Linked DNA regions of Rhodobium gokarnense. Each later gene encodes a partner of the first gene's protein in a complex. Links are inferred from orthologs where the notes say so. Each region holds a gene or a part of one and is shown in the gene's direction. Other genes may lie near its edges. The genes, in order: accC and accD.

What was found.
Region 2: the proteins of accC (region 1) and accD are in contact, whole or in part, in a solved structure (PDB 8UXZ), measured with the Escherichia coli proteins. The link is inferred for Rhodobium gokarnense from one-to-one orthologs.

Annotation. Positions count from the first base shown.
Region 1 is NZ_JAOQNS010000004.1:227,532-230,663, forward strand. The notes cover bases 156-2,967. They hold accC (acetyl-CoA carboxylase biotin carboxylase subunit), read left to right. Parts: upstream 156-792; coding sequence 793-2,142; downstream 2,143-2,967. Other genes in these bases: aroQ (type II 3-dehydroquinate dehydratase), read left to right, coding at 156-300; accB (acetyl-CoA carboxylase biotin carboxyl carrier protein), read left to right, coding at 314-781; aat (leucyl/phenylalanyl-tRNA--protein transferase), read left to right, coding at 2,239-2,925. In the rest of the region: more of aroQ, read left to right, coding at 1-155; M2319_RS08710 (DUF2155 domain-containing protein), read right to left, coding at 3,057-3,132. UniProt on the Escherichia coli protein: This protein is a component of the acetyl coenzyme A carboxylase complex; first, biotin carboxylase catalyzes the carboxylation of the carrier protein and then the transcarboxylase transfers the carboxyl group to form malonyl-CoA.
Region 2 is NZ_JAOQNS010000013.1:9,877-12,986, reverse strand. What follows is about bases 321-3,110. They hold accD (acetyl-CoA carboxylase, carboxyltransferase subunit beta), read left to right. Parts: upstream 321-1,099; coding sequence 1,100-2,122; downstream 2,123-3,110. Other genes in these bases: M2319_RS19285 (bifunctional folylpolyglutamate synthase/dihydrofolate synthase), read left to right, coding at 2,259-3,110; trpA (tryptophan synthase subunit alpha), read left to right, coding at 321-988. In the rest of the region: M2319_RS19300 (Uma2 family endonuclease), read left to right, coding at 1-105; more of trpA, read left to right, coding at 152-320.

The DNA of each region.
Region 1 (3,132 bases):
AGCAACCACGAAGGCATGCTGGTCGACTGGATCCATGAGGCAGGGGACGCCGCCAAGGGTCTGATCATCAATCCCGGTGCCTATTCGCACACCTCCATCGCCTTGCACGACGCCATTCAGTCGGTCTCCCTGCCGGTGATCGAAGTCCATATCTCGAACATCTTTGCGCGGGAGAGCTTCCGCCATCACTCCTATGTCTCGCCGGTGGCGCGCGGAGTGATCTGCGGAATGGGGACGCAGGGATACGGGCTCGCACTTGAAGCGCTGGCCGGAATGGTCGGCGGGGCGCGATCGTCATAACGGACAGGTTTAGATGTCATCAAAAAAACACGCGATCAATCAGGACCTCATTCGCGAGCTCGCCGCGCTTCTCAATGAGACGGATCTGACCGAGATCGAGGTCGAGCAGGACAATCTGCGCATCCGCGTCGCCCGCCAGACCCAGGTCGCGGCCGCCGTCGCCGCTCCCGTGCCGATGGTCGCGCCGGTCGGCATCACCTCGCCGTCGGGCAAGGCGGCACAGGGCGCCGACGAGTTCGCCGACCATCCGGGCGTCGTCACCTCGCCGATGGTCGGCACCGCCTACCGCTCTCCGGAGCCGGGCTCGGCCCCGTTCGTATCGGTCGGCGATACGGTCACCGAGGGCCAGACGCTCCTCATCGTCGAGGCGATGAAGACCATGAACCAGATCCCGGCACCGCGCGGCGGCGTCATCAAGTCGATCCTGGTCGAGGACACCCAGCCGGTCGAGTACGGTGAGCCGCTGGTCATCATCGAGTGAGCGGCGCACCCATGTTCTCAAAAATCCTGATTGCCAATCGCGGCGAGATCGCCCTTCGGGTCCTCAGGGCCTGCAAGGAACTCGGGATCTCGACCGTCGCGGTGCACTCCACCGCCGATGCGGACGCCATGCATGTGCGGCTCGCCGACGAGAGCGTGTGCATCGGCCCGCCTTCGGCCGCCGAAAGCTACCTCAACATCCCGCAGTTGCTGGCCGCCTGCGAGATCACCGGCGCCGACGCGGTGCATCCGGGCTACGGCTTCTTGTCGGAAAACGCCCGCTTTGCCGACATCCTGAAGGCGCACAAGATCAATTTCATCGGCCCCTCCGGCGACCACATCCGGCTGATGGGCGACAAGATCGAGGCCAAGAAGACGGCCGAAAAGCTCGGCATCCCGGTGGTTCCGGGCTCCGACGGCGAGGTGGCGACGCTTGAGGATGCGCGCCGGGTCGCCAAGGAGATCGGCTATCCGGTCCTGATCAAGGCGTCTGCCGGCGGCGGCGGGCGCGGCATGAAGATCGCCCTGACCCCCGACGACATCGAGATGGCGTTTTCCACGGCGCGGGCCGAGGCGCGGGCGGCCTTCGGCAACGATGCGGTCTATCTGGAAAAATACCTCGCCAAGCCGCGCCACATCGAATTCCAGGTGCTCGGCGACGGACGCGGCAACGCCATCCACCTCGGCGAGCGCGACTGCTCGCTGCAGCGGCGCCACCAGAAGGTCTGGGAAGAGGCGCCGTCGCCGGCGCTCAACGAGGAAGCGCGCACGCGGATGGGCGAGATCGTCGCCAAGGCGGTGGGCGACCTCGGCTATGCCGGCGCGGGCACCATCGAGTTCCTCTACGAGGACGGCGAGTTCTATTTCATCGAGATGAACACCCGCCTGCAGGTCGAGCATCCGGTGACCGAGATGGTCACCCGCATCGACCTCGTCAACGAGCAGATCCGGGTCGCCTCGGGCGCCAACATCTCGTTCTCGCAGGAAGATGTGCTGCCGTCGGGCCATGCCATCGAGTGCCGGCTCAACGCCGAGGACCCGCGCACCTTCGCGCCGTCGCCGGGCAACATCACCTATTACCATCCGCCGGGCGGCCTCGGCGTCAGGGTCGATTCCGCCGTCTATCAGGGCTATTCGATCCCGCCCTATTACGACAGCCTGATCGGCAAGCTGATCGTCCACGGTCGCAACCGTGTCGAGTGCATGATGCGCTTGAAACGCTGTCTCGATGAGATCATCATAGACGGAATCAAGACCACGCTTCCGCTGTTCCGCGACCTTGTGGACCATCAGGACATTGCCGACGGCATGTATGATATCCACTGGCTGGAGCGGTATCTTTCGCAACCGGAAGATGCGTGAGGAGCGGTGACGGCGGGGCCCGCGGCATGCGGGCCCGGTACGGCGGGATGACGGCATTCGGGCATTTGGAATTCGGGGTTTCGGCAAGAGCGGCTCATGGCAGGTTCTGACGACGTCGTTCTGGAAATCACGCCGCAGGTCCTCCTGAAAGCCTATGCCTGCGGCATCTTCCCGATGGCCGAGTCGGCGGAGGATCCGGGGCTCTACTGGATCGAACCGGAACTGCGCGGCATTGTGCCGTTCGAGCGCATCCACGTCCCGAAACGGCTCGTGCGCACCATCCGCCAAGACGTCTTCACCGTTCGCATCGACACCGATTTCGAGGGCGTCATCGGCGGCTGTGCGGAATCAACGCCGGACCGCGGCAAGACCTGGATCAATTCGCGCATCCGCCGCCTCTACCAGGAGCTCTACGAGCTCGGCCACTGCCATAGCGTCGAAGCTTGGCGCGACGGGAAACTGGTCGGCGGGCTCTACGGGGTGCGGCTCGGCAAGGCATTCTTCGGCGAGAGCATGTTCTCGCGCGAGCGGGATGCCTCCAAGGTTGCGCTGGTGCATCTGATGGCGCGGCTGATCGCCGGCGGCTTCACGCTCCTCGACACCCAGTTCGTCACCGACCATCTGCGCCGCTTCGGCGCGGTGGAAATCCCGCGGCACGACTATCACGTGCTCCTGGAGGATTCCCTCAACGGCTTCGGCGATTTCTTCGCCCTCGACCGGGAGGCGGACGGCGTCGCCGTCCTGAAGGTCCTTGCGGACCACGCCGGGGAGCGGCATCGCTAAAGCGTTTCACGCGATGATGGCATCGCCCGAAACGCTCCGGCTTCTTGTCTTGACGCGTATTCCTGTCCGACAACCGGGTCCCGCTTTTTGCGGAACACGGTCAAACGGCGTCGCCCGTCGTCGGAGAAAAACTAGTCAGTCAGATTGAGCTGCGGCAGGGGCTGCTGCTCGAACTGGTCCTGCCCGAAGGGCTGCTGCTCGAATTCC
Region 2 (3,110 bases), on another replicon or contig:
TTCATCGGCCTCGACAGCGTCGTGGAACTGCCCGAACTCGGCGCCGGCCTGGCGCTCGTCGACCTTTACGACGGCCTCACCTTCGAGGCCGACCAACCCGCATGATCCCGGCGACGGTACCCGCCGCTACTGGAAAGACAAGACCCCGATGATCTCCACCCGCATCGACAGAAAATTCGCCGCGCTGAAAGCGGAAGGCCGTCCGGCCCTCGTCACCTTCATCACCGCCGGCGATCCGGGCTTCGAGGCCGGCCTTGAGATCGTCAAGGCGCTGCCCGGCGCCGGCGCCGACGTCATCGAACTCGGCATGCCGTTCTCCGATCCGATGGCCGACGGACCGGCCGTCCAGGCGGGCGGACTCCGCGCGCTGAAGGCCGGCCAGACCATGGTCAAGACGCTGGAGATGGTCCGCCGCTTCCGCGAAGGCGACGATGAAACCCCCATCGTCCTCATGGGCTACTACAACCCGATCTATTCCTACGGCAACGAGAAATTCCTGAAGGACGCCAAGGACGCCGGCGTCGACGGCCTCATCATCGTCGACCTGCCGCCGGAGGCCGATGACGAGCTCTGCCTGCCGGCGATGGAGGCGGGCATCAATTTCATCCGCCTCGCCACCCCGACGACGGACGAGGCCCGACTACCGGCCGTCCTCGAAAATACCTCCGGCTTCGTCTACTACGTCTCCATCACCGGCATCACCGGATCGGCCGCGCCCGATGCCGATGCGGTCGGCCGCGCGGTCGGCCGCATCAAGGCGAGGACCGACCTTCCGGTGGCGGTCGGCTTCGGCGTGCGCACCGCCGAACAGGCCCGCGCCATCGGCGCAGCGGCGGACGGCGTCGTCGTCGGCTCGGCCATCGTCGATACCATCCGGCAGACCCTCGATGCGGCGAATGGCGCGACCGCCGAGACCGTGCCCGCCGTCACCCGCCTTGTCAGCGCCCTTGCCGAGGGCGTACGGTCGGCGCGGCTTCAGGACGCCTGACCGGCGATCTCCTCGCGCGGGACGCGGTCGGAATTCGGCCGGATTTGCAGGCTACCCAGATGCCGGCGCCGGCCTTCAAGGCGCTGGATAAGAAAAACGGATCGAAGACACGTGAACTGGATCAACAACGTCGTTCGCCCGAAGATTCAGGGCCTCCTCAACAAGCGCGAGGTGCCTGAAAGACTTTGGATCAAGTGCCCGGACACCGGCGAGATGGTGTTCCACCGGGATCTGGAGGCCAACAACTGGGTGGTGCCGAGTTCCGGCCACCACATGCGCATGCCCTGCCGCAAGCGCCTCGACATGATCCTCGGAGCCGGTGCCTGGGTGCAGATCGAGACCCCGGAGGTTCCGGTCGATCCGCTGAAGTTCCGCGACGAGCGGCGCTACACCGACCGCCTGCGCGACGCCAAGGCCAAGACCGAGCTTGAGGATGCGGTGCTCGTTGCGCGCGGCGCCATCGACGAGATCGGCGTCATCTGCGCGGTCCAGGAATTCGACTTCATGGGCGGCTCGCTCGGCATGGCCGCCGCCGAGGCGATCATCACCGGCGCCGACCTCGCCCGCGCCGAGAAGAAGCCCTTCATCCTCTTTGCCGCCTCCGGCGGCGCGCGCATGCAGGAGGGCATCCTCTCCCTCATGCAGATGCCGCGCACCACGGTCGCCGTCTCTGCCCTGAAGGAGGCTGGCCTTCCCTATATCGTCGTCCTCACCAACCCGACGACCGGCGGCGTCACCGCCTCCTACGCCATGCTCGGCGACATCCAGTTGGCCGAGCCCGGCGCCCTCATCGGCTTTGCCGGCCCGCGCGTCATCGAACAGACGATCCGCGAGAAGCTGCCCGTCGGCTTCCAGCGCGCCGAATATCTGTTCGAGCACGGCATGGTCGACATGGTTGTCGAACGCTCGGCCCTGCGCGAGACGCTCTTGAAGATCTGCCGCATCCTGCTCGGCTATCCGGCAAAGGCCGAGATCGCCGAAGCCGTGCCGGCAACCCCGGACGAGCCCGCCGAGGCGCCGAAGGAGACGGACGACGCGGCTGAGGCGGCGAAGGCGGACGCGGCGCCGGAAACACCGAAAAAAGCGCCTGAGCCGGAACCGGCCGAGGCGGCCGACGCGAAGGCCGCCGAATAGGCCCGCAGGCAGTAACCGGCCGTGGCGCATAGGGCCATGGCCGTACCGGCCCCGCCGCCCTATTTCCCCGACCGCGCGAGGCGGCGTCTTCCCGGGCCGTGTCGCCCGGAACCCCGGCATTGAAGCCAGAGCGATCATGAACCTGCCGACGATCCCCGAGACGGCCGATGCGATCCTGGAGCGCCTCGTCGCGCTCCATCCGAAAAGCATCGACCTGTCGCTGGACCGCATGTGGCAGGTGCTGGCAGCCCTCGGCCATCCGGAGAGGCGCCTGCCGCCGGTCATCCATATTGCCGGCACCAACGGCAAGGGCTCGACCTCGGCGACCCTGAAAGCGATCCTGGAATCCGCCGGCAACGCCGTCCACGTCTATACCTCGCCCCATCTGGTGCGCTTCAACGAGCGCGTCCGGCTCGGCGCCAGGGGCGGCGGCCGCTTCGTCTCCGATGCCGCGCTTGCCGAGGCGCTGGCGAAGGCCGAGGACCTCAACGGCGGCTCGCCGATCACTATCTTCGAGATCACCACCGCCGCTGCCCTGGACCTCTTCGCCGCCCACCCGGCCGACTATCTCTTGCTCGAGGTCGGCCTCGGCGGCCGGTTGGATGCCACCAATGTGGTCGACAAGCCGCTCGCCACCGTGATCACGCCGATCGCCTTCGACCACGAGGCCTATCTCGGCTCCGACATCCGCGACATCGCGCGCGAAAAGGCGGGTATCCTGAAGAAGGGCGTGCCTGCCATCGTTGCCCCGCAGGCCGACGCGGTCACCGAGGTGATCGAGGCCCGCGCCGACGAGATCGGCGCGCCGCTGGTGCTCGGCGGCCGCGACTGGATGGCCCATGAGGAGCACGGCCGCCTCGTCTACCAGGACGAGGGCGGCCTCCTCGACCTGCCGGCGCCAAGGCTCATCGGCGACCACCAGTTCGTCAACACCGGCCTTGCGATCGCAACGCTCCGGGCGCTCGACCGCATGCCGGGGGCGGGCGAG